DNA from 2 places in the Agromyces excoecariae genome. Region 2 is predicted to be linked to the other one. Evidence: predicted binding sites of a transcription regulator. Region 2 holds the regulator's gene; the other holds the start of a gene.

Region 1 (6,751 bases), on a different contig from region 2:
TTGGAAGCTCAAGAGACCGAGCGTGCTAGGACGTACTACCTCGCCGCACGCCAAGGCTCCAACAAGTCGACCAACCGGATCGCGCGCGCCGAGACGTTGAAGCGGGTACTCCTGGGGCAAGAATGATCCCTGCTTCGCTCTCCGCCCGATTCGAGCTGCTCGAACCACTATTGACGAAGCTTGTCAAATTCATGAAGGATCGCATCGAGAACGACCTAAGCGACCTGAATTTGGTATCCGTAACAGCCAGGCCCAAATCCGCGGCTAGTACGCTCCAGAAGCTTCACACTGGCAAATATGATGGAGTTGACTCACTAAAAGACTTGGTCGGCGTTACGGTTGTGGTTCTCTATAGGCGGGAGGTCCAAGAAGCTCTGTCAATAGTGAAGGGTGCCGGATTAACGCTCGTAGAGGAGCCGACGCGGGCGGTCGAGCCAACGGACTTCAGATACCGCGAGCCGAAATTGCTCTTGAAGCCGCCGCCGGATTACCTCGATCGGAATCCCGACCTTGCGGACATCGTGTGCGAGGTTCAGTTCACGACGGCCCTCCAGCATGCGCTCGATATGACCACTCACGACTTCGACTATAAGGGTCAATCGTATTCATGGAAGAATTTCCGTCTGGTCGCGCAGCTTCGCGGAATGCTCGAACTTGTCGATAGAATGATCGACGATATTGAGGGAGTTTCGATCGCTGATCATGAAACGATCGAGATCCCCAAGCGGTTTGTGTTTGCTTCCTCTGTCCTCGAGAAGCTGGTTGACTTCTTCGGCGAGGGTGCGCTTCCCACCGACCGGCGACGACTGGCTGATACCGCTGCGGACTGGGCGATCGCGGCAGGCCTGACCGTGGAAGAGCTCGCCGAGCTCCTCACTCGCCACGCCGACCTTACGGCTGCGGTGTCCCTGGATCCGACCAGCGCCATCCTCGGCGCAATAGTGCGTGAGCGATCAACTCAGTTACTCGAAGGCTTTTCAGGGAAGTTCTGCGTCAGCAGCGAACTCGAGTCGCTCTGCGCTGAGGTGGCTCAGATCCCGCCGGAGCGTCGAACCACTCTGAGCTAGACACGGCGGGACACACCGCGCGCTTCCCGGTCGACCGACTACTCCCTCGAACCGCGTGTTCTCGACGTTGCGGTGGTCGCGGCGTGACCAGGTGGCGAGACGGGATGCAGCTCTTATGAAGTCGGATCTGGACAGACCCTCTCGGAATGCCCCATCACCCGTCCGTACATCCTCGGCCGTCGGTAATCTCGGACTGTGAATGTGAACCCGCCGCAGAGAACGCACAAAAACGCTCTGTTCGAGATTGCGCTTGGTGGCGCTGGTGTGCTGGTCGGTTGGGTCGTGACGCGCGTGCTCGACGGGTGGGCGAGTGAAGCCGGCTGGCCGTGGTGGGCTTACGCGGTTGGTATCGTGATCGGGCTGAGTGTGGCGCTGCTGTTGATGTCCCTCCTCATCACGTCCTGGCGTGCGAGGACTTGGGGTCGCATCGCCGCGGGTTTCGCGTGGCTTAGCAAGATCCGACTCGTTACCGAGCGCCAGCGAGAAGAGCTGCTGAAGGTCGGTTACGACCGCCGTAACGAAGAGGTGGCCGCCGAGAGGGCGACGGTTCCTCAACCCAGTTGGCGAGTGGAGTCGCGCGACATGCGTGGTGAGCACGGGCTCCATTGGCTATACAACCACGGCCATCAGGTCCACGACGTGGAGCTGTCCTGCGACCCCGACCTATTTGTTCTGGAGGCGAGCGTCTTCTGGAGGGGGCCATTTGGTTCCGATGGCCCCGGGGGTGCCGAAGGACGATGGTTCAAGGGCGCCGCAACCGAACGGGGGCGAGTCGAAGGCGTCACCTTCTATGTGAGCTGGGTAGATCGAAATGGGGATCGCCACTCCCAGAACGTTCGCCTTGCCCCCGCATCGATCCGGGCCGCTGCCGATAGGGTACGAGAAGCTGCGCTTTTGGAAGGCGTCCAGTTGGGAAAAGAGATGGCCGCCCAAGAAGCAGCGGCGTCGCTTCCCCGGCCGGCGCCGAGATGGCGGATCGAAGTCGTGGAAGCTACGCGATCGGCTGAGGGCGCAACGGCCGCGATGGTCCTTCAGAACCGAATGCCGGACAGCATTGCTCGAGGCGTTCGTATTGAGCCGACGAATGGAGAAACGGAAATCGTAAGCGCGGGATACTGGGCGGACCTCTCGGGCGAAGCATCCGGCACGTTCGAGCTCTCCGCCAATCAAAATGCGGCGCATTACGGCTCGCTAATGGAAGTGGAATGGTACGACGAGAAGGGCAACCCACAGCACGAAGCAGTGCGGCTGATCTCGCTGTTCGAGCCTCCGAGTGAGCCATATCTGACCGTGTCCTAAGCCAAACCAGTCTGACGAGGCAGGTGGGCCCTCGTGAACCGCGAGTCGACCCATGGCTCCGCACGGTGACTGCGCGCTGCGCCCATCAAAGTGGCCCAGCTCTGAACCTTGTCCTCCTGCGGGGATGGCCGAGATCAGTACGCGCTCTCGTTTGCCTGCACGATCGTCCCAACGAAGGGCCGCAGTCCCGCAAGGCGACTGGCGTCTGGAATATCCGAGCGCCCCGCGCGTTGAACTTGAGCGTACCCAACTCAAGTTCCCCAGGAGGACTAGGTGCCCGACAACTTCAACGAGGCCGGCTCGAGCTCGTTCGACGAGTTCCTGAGCCGCTACCTCGCGGGTGAGCAGGCCAGGCAAGCGCGGTCGATCGACCTCAGCCGGTTCCTGACCTCGCGCACCCAGAGCATCCTGCAGCGTGCCGGACGCTTCGCGCTCGAGCGCGGACAGACCGAGCTCGACGCGCTGCACATCCTGCGCGTCATCGTCGAGGACGAGTCCGTCGCGCAGGCGATCACGCGCGTCGGCGCGAGCCCCGAGCGCATCATCTCGGCGACCGAGGCGCGGCTGCCCGCGGCATCCGACACCGCCGACGCGAACGCGGCGACCATCACCCCGTCGGCCAGCCGCGCGCTGTTCCACGCGTACCAGGTCGCACGCTCGAGCGGGTCGACGTACATCGACCCCGAGCACCTCTTCTTCGCGCTCGTGCTCGGGCAGGACGCCCCCGCCGGGCAGGTGCTCGCGCGCGCCGGCGTCACCGCCGAGGCGCTCGCGGCCGGCCTGGGGGAGCACGTGGCATCCGATGTCGACTCGGACGAGGGGTCTCGATACGGCGCTGGCGCGCCTACTCGACCCACGGAGGAGTCCGCCACGCCCATGCTCGACAAGTTCGGCCTCGACCTCACCGAGCGCGCCATGAACGGCGAGCTCGACCCCGTGATCGGCCGTGCCGACGAGATCGAGCAGACCATCGAGATCCTCAGCCGTCGCACGAAGAACAACCCCGTGCTGATCGGCGAGGCCGGCGTCGGCAAGACCGCGATCGTCGAGGGCCTCGCCCGCGCCATCGTCGAGGAGAACGTGCCCGAGGCACTGCTCGGCAAGCGCGTCGTCGCACTCGACCTGCCCGCCATGCTCGCCGGCACCCGCTACCGCGGCGACTTCGAGGAGCGCCTCACCAAGACGATGGAGGAGATCGCCGAGCACAAGGGCGAGCTCATCGTCTTCGTCGACGAGGTGCACTCCGTCGTCGGCGCCGGCGGCGCCGGTGAGGGCATGGACGCGGGCAACATCCTGAAGCCCCGCCTCGCCCGCGGCGAGCTGCACCTCGTGGGCGCGACCACGCTCAAGGAGTACCGCACCATCGAGAAGGACCCCGCGCTCGAGCGCCGGTTCCAGCCGGTTCGCGTGGGGGAGCCCTCGATCGAGGACTCCGTGCTGATCCTGCAGGGCCTGCGGCCCGCGTACGAGGAGCACCACGGCGTCACCTACACCGACGAGGCGCTGCGCGCCGCCGTCGAGCTCTCTGCGCGGTACCTCACCGACCGCGTGCTGCCCGACAAGGCGATCGACCTGATCGACCAGGCCGGCGCGCGCCTGCGCCTGAAGCTGGGCGTGAAGGTGGATGTCTCCGCCCTCATCTCGCGGTTGGCAGACCTGGAGGCCGACAAGAACGCGGCCGTCCGCGCCGAGCACTACGAGGAGGCGTCGCGCATCCGCGACGAGATCGAGAAGGTGCAGGAGCGGCTCGACGAGGCCACCGCCAAGATCAGTCAGCAGAGCGCCGCCGCGCAGGGCCGTGCCGTGGCATCCGCTTCGACTTCGGCGGATGGCGCTGCCGCGACCTCGACCGTCATCGACGAGGCGCAGATCGCCGCCGTGATCTCGCGGGCCACCGGCATCCCGGTCAACCGGGTCACCGAGGGCGAGCGCGAGCGTCTCGCGAACCTTGAGGGCGAGCTGCACGCCCGGGTCATCGGGCAGGACGACGCGGTCACCGCCGTCGCCCGCTCGGTGCGGCGCAACCGCACCGGCATGGGCGACGCGAAGCGGCCAGTCGGCTCGTTCCTGTTCCTCGGACCGACCGGCGTCGGCAAGACCGAGCTGGCGCGTGCGCTGGCGTCGTCGCTGTTCGACGACGAGGGCGCGATCATCCGCTTCGACATGAGCGAGTTCGGCGAGCGGCACACCGTGTCGCGGCTCGTCGGCGCCCCTCCCGGCTATGTCGGTTACGACGAGGCCGGGCAGCTCACCGAGCGGGTGCGGCGCAACCCGTACTCGATCGTGCTGTTCGACGAGATCGAGAAGGCGCACCCCGACGTGTTCAACCTGCTGCTGCAGGTGCTCGACGACGGACGCCTGACCGACGGCCAGGGTCGCACGGTCGACTTCCGCAACACGGTGGTCATCATGACCTCGAACCTCGGTTCGGAGTTCCTCGCGTCGCGGTCGGGTGCGCTCGGGTTCGTGGCGTCGGCGGATGTTGCGGCCAACGGCTTCTCGTCGATGGACGACGTGCGCCAGCGCGTGATGGGCAAGGTGCGCGAGGCCATGCGGCCGGAGTTCCTGAACCGCATCGACGAGATCGTGCTGTTCCAGAAGCTGTCGTCGGCCGAGATCGCTGAGATCGTGCGCCTGATGCTGGGTGCGACCTCGTCGCGGCTGGCCGCGCGCGAGATCGGCTTCGAGGTGACGGATGCCGCGGTGGCGCTCCTCGCGGAGCGCGGCTACGAGCCCGAGTACGGTGCTCGTCCGCTGCGTCGCCTGATCCAGCGCGAGATCGACGACCGCATCGCCGACCTCTTCGTCGCCGGCGCCCTCGGCGACGGCGAGGGCGTGCGGGTGGATGCCGCCGACGGCGAGTTCGTCGTGGCATCCGTGCCGAACGCGACGGTGGACCTGGCGCAGGCGGCGTAGCCCGAACTGGGGTCGAGGATCACCGCGCAGCGGCGCTATCGACACTCCAACACCCGCGAGTCCCGGGAACTGGTTGCCTGACGCACCAGTTCCCGGGACTCGTCGCATACGGGCTGCGCTTCGCTCCCGAACATTGCGCGAGTGGAGCACCGCCTCGGGACGGCGCGATTCGATTCCTGCTGACATCCCGGGCTTCTGCGACATCGACCGCGGAAGCCCGGGACGCGGTCGTTCGGTGGCGTGGACCGCACGTGCATGAGCAGGATGGACCCCTCGACACTCGGGCGGCTACGTCAGGTCGACCACCTGGATCGCCGACTCCGTCTCCGCTGCGTTCGGACTGCCGCTGGTGAACACCTGGACGCTGTAGGTGCCCGGCTCCAACGTGATGCCGTCGTCGGGCGTCGAAGCGTGGAACCGCCCGTCGGACTCGCTGGTCGTGTACAGCCTCCAGGTCTCGCCGTGTTCGTCGACGATCTCGACCACGATCGGGACATCCCAAGCGCCCGGTTCGAGTACGCCCCATACGTAGAGCGCGTCACCGCCGGCCTCGAGCCCGAAGTCGATCTTGACGCCCGGCACCGCGCGCACCGGGGCAAGTATGCCGCCGATCGACCGGTACTCGTCGACGTAACGCGTCCACCCTGACACCGTCGGGAGGGCGAGCCGTTCGCCGGGGCCGAACTCGAGGCCCCAGGTCTCGACATCCGTCCAGATGATCGTACGGACGGGCGCCGATGCATGGTCCTCGAGCCAGACGTGCGAGGTATCCACGACGGCGTGCCATCCCTCGGGAAGGCGGTCGACGATCAGGTCGATCCGTTTCAGGATGGTGAACGGACTGCGCACCTCGGCGGCGAGGATCACCGGCTTGTGAGACGAGCTCGACGGGCTGTCGAAGATCGCCACGTTCTCCTGTGCGAAGTTGTTGTCGACGTCGATCTCGCCGAGCTGCGGCAGCACGGCGACCGAGATGCAGGTATGCGCTGCGACGCTCGGTCGCCATGCGAAATCGACGACGACCTCGCCGTGGCCGGGGATCTCGGCGACCTCTGTGGTCTCGAGCAACTGCCAATCGCCGTTGTCGCCGATGCCCGGCGGCTGCGTGATGTAGCACGACACCCAGACGTGCTCCGCCTTCTGGGGGCCGGTGTTGCGAACGCGCGCGTGGATCGTGTTGTCGTGGCCGACCCACGGTCGGTCGCCGCTCAGGATCGGGCGTCCCGGGTCGCCTTCCTCATGGAAGTCGTAGGTGCCCGCCGGACCACGGGACGAATCGATCCAGATATCGACCGTCTCGTACGTCGTGAGATTCCACGGCGTGATCGTCATGTCGAACGTGCCGTCCGGAGTGTCCGGGATCGGCTGGTTCCAGCGCACACGGACCCGTTGGACGAGCGGGTCGGGTTGCACCTCCGACTCGACCGTGATCACGAGGTTGCGGATCGCATCCACCGCCTGCTGGCCCT
Region 2 (6,751 bases):
CTGCTTGGCGTCGACCCGATGCTGCTCACCGTCGTATTCGAGGAGTACCTGCTGCGCACGGAACACGAGATCACCGTGCGTCGTCCAGCCCGACCCGAGCCGGATCGGCGCGTTCAGCTCGGGCTCGGGGAAGCCGGCGCGCAGGACCCGGAGTCGGAGCAGCGACTCCCGGCGCGAGGCGGATCCGGCGCGGAGGTCGGCGAGCGCCTCACGCAGCCGGATCGCGCCGCGACGGGATCCGTACCGGACGACGGCCGCGCGAAGCTCCTCCGGCTTGGCGAGCGGCCGACGCCAGCCGACGAGTCGGTCTCCGGCGGCGACGAGGTCGTCCCTCCCGAGTGACGCGGCGAGTTGGCACCAGGCATCCACCGGGGCGACGAGCGGGAAGCCGTGGTGCTCGGTCGTCGGGATGCCCGCGCCCAAGCGGTGCCCGACGACGTCGCGCATCCTCGGCTGGCGCTGCGGAGCCGGGGCGGCGACGTGCAGCGGGCGGGCTCGGCCGCTCGGCAGGGGGAGCCCCCAGAGGAGCGCTGCCGTCGCGTGACTGAAGACGTGCCCGGGTGGCATCCGTTCCGCGTAGGCGCGGCAGAGTTCCGCGAGCGAGTCCGTTCCGACCGGGGCACGGACCGCGCGGAACGGGATCTCGAGGTCTCTCGCGGGGAGTCTCCCGCGCGAGACGCCGAGTGCGACGGCGCGGTGCACGCTGAACGGACGCCCGGCGAGCGCGGGAGGAAGCGGCGACGGACTCTTCACGACGCGAGTCTCGCGGCCCCGCAGCGTCGCAAGTGCCGCTCGAGCACCCGAACACGCCGTCGCGTATCCCGCACCCCCTGTGCAGGACGACTCCCCCGACTCCTGCACAGCGCTCGATCCGAATCGAGTTGCCACTCGGGGCGTCAGGAAGCGGCGCGAGGCGTGCACAGGTGGCATCTCGGTGTGGGGCAGTTCGTGAGGTGGTGCGGGGGCGGACGCGCAGCCGGGCGGCGGCCGTCGGAATGCTGAGATCTCGCCGAGAGTTGAGTCAAGTACGCTCAAGTTCACCGGTCTCGACTTGACATCGATTCGGGCGGGTCCGACACTTGAGTCGGCGAGGCTCAAGTCTCGTCGATCATTGACTTCGGCCGCGGGCGAGGAACGCCGGGCCGATCGCCGGGGGCGACTTCCTTGAGACCCCGGGCAGAAGGAGATACACACATGTCACGTGCAGTCGGAATCGACCTGGGCACCACGAACTCGGTCGTCAGCGTCCTCGAGGGCGGCGAGCCCGTCGTCATCGCGAACGCCGAGGGCTTCCGCACCACCCCGTCGGTGGTCGCGTTCACGAAGGACGGCGAGGTGCTCGTCGGCGAGACCGCCAAGCGCCAGGCCGTGACCAACGTCGACCGCACCATCTCGTCGGTCAAGCGCCACATGGGCACCGACTGGAAGTCGGCCTCGATCGACGGCAAGGAGTACACGCCGCAGGAGATCTCGGCGCGCATCCTCCAGAAGCTCAAGCGCGACGCCGAGCAGTACCTCGGCGACACCGTCACCGACGCGGTGATCACCGTGCCCGCGTACTTCAACGACGCCGAGCGCCAGGCCACCAAGGAGGCCGGCGAGATCGCGGGCCTCAACGTGCTCCGCATCATCAACGAGCCCACCGCGGCCGCACTCGCGTACGGCCTCGACAAGGGCAAGGAGGACGAGTTGATCCTCGTCTTCGACCTCGGCGGCGGCACGTTCGACGTGTCCCTCCTCGAGGTGGGCAAGGACGACGACTTCTCGACCATCCAGGTCCGCGCGACCGCCGGCGACAACCGCCTCGGCGGCGACGACTGGGACCAGCGGGTCGTCGACCACCTGATCAAGCGCTTCAAGGAGTCGACCGGCGTCGACGTCTCGAAGGACAAGATCGCCCTCCAGCGCCTGAAGGAGGCCGCCGAGCAGGCCAAGAAGGAGCTGTCGTCGGGCATGTCGACGAGCATCCAGCTCCCCTACCTCTCGCTCACCGAGAACGGCCCGGCGAACCTCGACGAGACGCTCACGCGTGCGCAGTTCGAGAACATGACCTCCGACCTGCTCGACCGCACCAAGAAGCCCTTCGAGGACGTCATCCGCGAGGCCGGCATCAAGCTCTCCGACATCGCCCACGTCGTGCTCGTCGGCGGCTCGACCCGCATGCCCGCCGTCTCCGAGCTCGTCAAGAAGGAGACCGGCAAGGAGCCCAACAAGGGCGTGAACCCCGACGAGGTCGTCGCCGTGGGCGCCGCCCTGCAGGCGGGCGTCCTCAAGGGCGAGCGCAAGGACGTGCTGCTGATCGACGTCACCCCCCTCAGCCTCGGCATCGAGACCAAGGGCGGCATCATGACCAAGCTCATCGAGCGCAACACGGCCATCCCGACCAAGCGCAGCGAGACCTTCACGACCGCCGACGACAACCAGCCGTCGGTCGCGATCCAGGTCTTCCAGGGCGAGCGCGAGTTCACGCGCGACAACAAGCCGCTCGGCACGTTCGAGCTGACCGGCATCGCCCCGGCGCCCCGGGGCATCCCGCAGATCGAGGTCACCTTCGACATCGACGCCAACGGCATCGTGCACGTGTCCGCCAAGGACAAGGGCACCGGCAAGGAGCAGTCGATGACGATCTCGGGCGGCTCGGCGCTGCCCAAGGAGGACGTCGAGCGCATGGTCCGCGACGCCGAGGAGCACGCGGCCGAGGACAAGAAGCGCCGCGAGTCCGCCGAGACCCGCAACCAGGCCGAGCAGCTCGCCTACTCGGTCGAGAAGCTGATCAAGGAGAACGAGGACAAGCTCCCCGCCGACGTGAAGTCCGACGTCCAGGGCGACGTCGACGCGCTGAAGTCGGCCCTCGCGGGCGACGACGACGACGCGGTGAAGTCGGCGTTCGAGAAGCTCTCGCAGTCGCAGGGCAAGCTCGGCGAGGCGATCTACGCGCAGGGCCAGCAGGCGGATGCCTCCGCCGCCGGCGCGAACCCCGGCGAGGACGCCAACGCCTCGGGTGAGCAGGGCGCCGAGTCCTCCGACGAGGACGTCGTCGACGCCGAGGTCATCGACGACGAGGACGAGAAGAAGTAACCATGACGGACGAGAACCAGAACCAGGACGAGCCGATCATCCGCGACAAGCGGCGGATCGACCCCGAGACGGGTGAGGTTCGCAAGGCGCCCGAGGCGGGGGCGGATGCCGCGGCATCCGCCCCGCCAGAGGCCCCCGACGCCGCCGTCGCCGACGCCGAGGCCGCCGACGCGGTCGCCGAGGCCGACGAGGAGACCCTCACGGTCGACGACATCCTCAACGCGGCGCAGGCCGAGGTGGAGGATCCGTCGGCCGAGCACCTCGCCGACCTCAAGCGCGTCACCGCGGAGTACGCCAACTACCGCAAGCGCACCGAGGCGAACCGCGAGATCGAGCGCGAGCGCGCGATCGGCGCGACGGTCGCGGTGCTCCTGCCCGTGCTCGACGACCTCGACCGGGCCGAGAAGCACGGCGACCTCGAGGGCGACACCCCGTTCGTGACGATCGCGGCGAAGCTGCGAGCGTCGGTCGAGAAGCTGGGCCTCGCGAAGTTCGGCGAGATCGGCGAGCCGTTCGACCCGCAGCGCCACGAGGCGATCTTCCAGCAGCACTCCGACGAGGTCGAGGTCGACACGGTCGCCGACGTCGTCGAGACCGGGTACCTGCTCGGGGGCACGCTGCTGCGTGCCGCGAAGGTCGTCGTCAAGACGCCCGCATAGCGGCATCCGGGCCGGTTCGCGGCATCCGTTCGCAGTAGCGGATGCCGCGGGCCGGCCCTCCACGGTTCCCACTAGATTCAGCAGGAAGGAGGCGCCGATGGCCAGCCAGGATTGGTTCGACAAGGACTTCTACGCCACCCTCGGCGTCTCGAAGGACGCGAGCGACGCCGACATCAAGAAGGCCTACCGCAAGCTCGCGCGCAAGTACCACCCCGACCAGAACCCGGGGGATGCCGCGGCCGAGTCGAAGTTCAAGGAGATCAGCGAGGCGAACTCGGTGCTCTCCGACCCCGAGGAGCGCAAGGAGTACGACGCGATCCGGGCGATGGGCTCCGGCGCCCGGTTCACCGCACCGGGCGGTGCCGGGTCCGGCGGCTTCGAGGACGTCTTCGGCGGCATGTTCGGCCAGCAGGGCGGCGGCCAGCGCTACACGTTCCGGCAGGGCGGCGGAGGCGGCGACTACGACGACCTCCTCGGCGGACTCTTCGGCGGCGGTCGCTTCGGCCAGCCGACGGGCGGGTACCGCGGCTACGGCGGCCCGACGAAGGGGCGCGACGTGACCGCCTCGACCACGCTCGACTTCATCACCGCCACCAAGGGCGACCGCATCACGCTGCAGACGGCCGAAGGGCGCGAGATCAGCGTCAACGTGCCTGCGGGCGTCGCGGACGGCCAGAAGATCCGCCTGCGCGGCAAGGGCCACCCTTCGCCCGACGGCGGCGAGGCCGGCGACATCGTGCTCACCGTCAAGGTGCGCAAGCACCCGGTGTTCGAGCGCGACGGCCTGAACCTCCGCGTGACGGTGCCCGTGACCTTCGCTGAGGCCGCGCTCGGCGCGACCATCCAGGTCCCGACGCTCGGCGGCGATCCGGTGAAGCTCCGCGTCGCGCCCGGGACCCCGAGCGGACGCGTGCTGCGGGTCAAGGGCCGAGGCGTCGAGACGAAGAAGGGCACGGGCGACCTGCTCGCGATCGTCCAGGTCGCGGTGCCGGCGCACCTGTCGAAGGATGCGGAGGAGCGGCTGCGCGAGTTCGCGGCGCAGCTGCCCGACGAGGACCCCCGCGAGGACCTCCTCGCCAAGGCCCGGAGCGCCTGATGCAGGTCGACGGCGAGAGCCCGCTGTTCGTCATCTCGGTCGCGGCCGAGCTGGCGGGCATGCACCCCCAGACGCTCCGCCAGTACGACCGGATGGGGCTCGTCTCGCCGAAGCGGACCGCGGGCAAGTCGCGCCGCTACTCGATGCGCGACGTCGCGCAGCTGCGCGAGATCCAGCAGCTCTCGAGCGAGGGCGTGAGCCTCGAGGGCATCCGCCGCGTGCTCGGCCTCGAGAACGAGGTCAACGAGCTGCGCGGTCGCGTGCGCGAGCTCGAGCGCGCGCTCGCCGACGAGATGCTGAACCGGCCTGGGCGTCGCGTGTTCGCGGCCGGAGCCGAGGGCGAGGTCGTCACGCTCCGCACGGGCACGCGCGTTCGGCGCGAGAACGCGGTGGTCGTCTGGCGGCCGCTCGAGCGCGGCTGAGCTCCGCGCGACCGGTGGCCCTCCACCCCCAACCGGGGGGATGGCCGGGTGCGAACCGCGGTGCGACGATGGGGCATCGGGTATCGCACGCGGGACGTGGGAGGCCGCAGTGGTCGTGTCGGGTACGGGGGTCCCGGAGCGCGTGGCAGCCACGTCGGAGCAGGTCGACGTGGTCGTCATCGGGTCGGGATTCGGTGCGTCGGTCGCCGCCTACCGCTTGGCGGAGGCGGGGCGGTCCGTCGTCGTGCTCGAGCGCGGTCGCGCCTATCCGCCCGGTGCGTTCGCACGCACCCCGAGCGAGTTCGGCGAGAACTTCTGGTCGCCCGCCGACGGCCTGCACGGACTGTTCGAGACGTGGAGCTTCCGCGGGCTGGAGGGGGTGGTCTCCTCCGGTCTCGGCGGCGGCTCGCTCATCTACGCCAACGTGCTGCTCCGGAAGGACCCGCACTGGTTCGTGCACGATTCGCCCCTGCCGGGTGGGGGGTACGAGAACTGGCCGATCAGCCGCGATGACCTCGATCCGCACTACGACCGGGTCGAGGCGATGCTCGATGCCACCCCGTACCCCTATGGGGACACGCCCAAGACGGAGGCGTTCGAGCTCGCGGCTCGCGCGGCGCGGCATGACGTGTTCCGACCGAACCTGGCGGTCACGTTCGCCGACGGGGACGGTCGGGTCGGCCCGTTCCTTCCCGTCGCCGCGAAGCCGTACGGCAACATCCACGGCCGCACCCGGTTCACGTGCTCGCAGTGCGGCGAGTGCGACATCGGCTGCAACTACGGTGCGAAGAACTCGCTCGACCATACGTACCTCTCGGCTGCGGCGCATCACAGCGCCGACATCCGCACGCTCCACGAGGTGAAGGGCCTGCGGCCGATCGACGGGGGATGGGAGGTGCGGTACCGCCGGCACGCGCTCGGTGGCGACACTCCGACCGAGGGCGTCATCCGCGCCCGGCGCGTGGTGCTCGGCGCGGGCACGTTCGGGTCGACGTACCTGCTGCTGCGGAGCCGGGCATCGCTCCGGAACCTGTCTCCGGCGCTCGGCACCCGGTTCAGCGGCAACGGCGATCTCATCGGCTTCCTGATGGGGGCCAAGGAGCAGATCGACCGGGTGGCGCGTTCGCGGCGCATCGCCGGAAGCCGGGGCCCGGTCATCACGAGCGCCATCCGCGTCGGCGACGAAGTCGACGGCGACGGCAGCCCGGGCCGCGGGTTCTACATCCAGGAGGCCGGCTATCCGGGCTTCCTCAACTGGCTGCTCGAGACGGCGCAGCTGCGGTCGGTCGTGTCGCGCTCCACGCGCGTGGCGCTCACGATGATCGCCAAGCGGCTGAGCCTGGCCGGCGAGTCCAACATCTCGGCCGACCTCGCGCACGTGCTCGGTCGCGACTCGCTCTCGAGCAGCTCGCTGCCCGTGCTCGGCATGGGCCGCGACGTGCCCGACGGCCGGATGTACCTCGACCGCGGGCGGCTCGCGGTCGACTGGACGACGG

The links. Region 2 encodes HspR, which represses chaperone genes until heat shock. Its sites were predicted from a motif close to AAGTTGAGTCNNNNNGACTCAACTT; they were not measured.
Region 1: the regulator HspR is predicted to act here: its motif matches at 2,600-2,624, upstream of ACSJD1_RS05790 (ATP-dependent Clp protease ATP-binding subunit).

The regions. Positions count from the first base shown of each region.
Region 1 covers NZ_JBPSLA010000004.1:207,893-214,643, reverse strand. Annotated here, with positions in the region: gene ACSJD1_RS05805 (DUF262 domain-containing protein) at 1-126, shown strand, start outside; gene ACSJD1_RS05800 (hypothetical protein) at 192-1,067, shown strand; gene ACSJD1_RS05795 (hypothetical protein) at 1,263-2,366, shown strand; gene ACSJD1_RS05790 (ATP-dependent Clp protease ATP-binding subunit) at 2,640-5,282, shown strand; gene ACSJD1_RS05785 (IPT/TIG domain-containing protein) at 5,571-6,751, opposite strand, start outside.
Region 2 covers NZ_JBPSLA010000001.1:298,004-304,754, forward strand. Annotated here, with positions in the region: gene ACSJD1_RS01390 (hypothetical protein) at 1-753, opposite strand, end outside; gene dnaK (molecular chaperone DnaK) at 1,195-3,078, shown strand; gene ACSJD1_RS01400 (nucleotide exchange factor GrpE) at 3,081-3,737, shown strand; gene ACSJD1_RS01405 (DnaJ C-terminal domain-containing protein) at 3,835-4,833, shown strand; gene ACSJD1_RS01410 (heat shock protein transcriptional repressor HspR) at 4,833-5,255, shown strand; gene ACSJD1_RS01415 (GMC oxidoreductase) at 5,398-6,751, shown strand, end outside.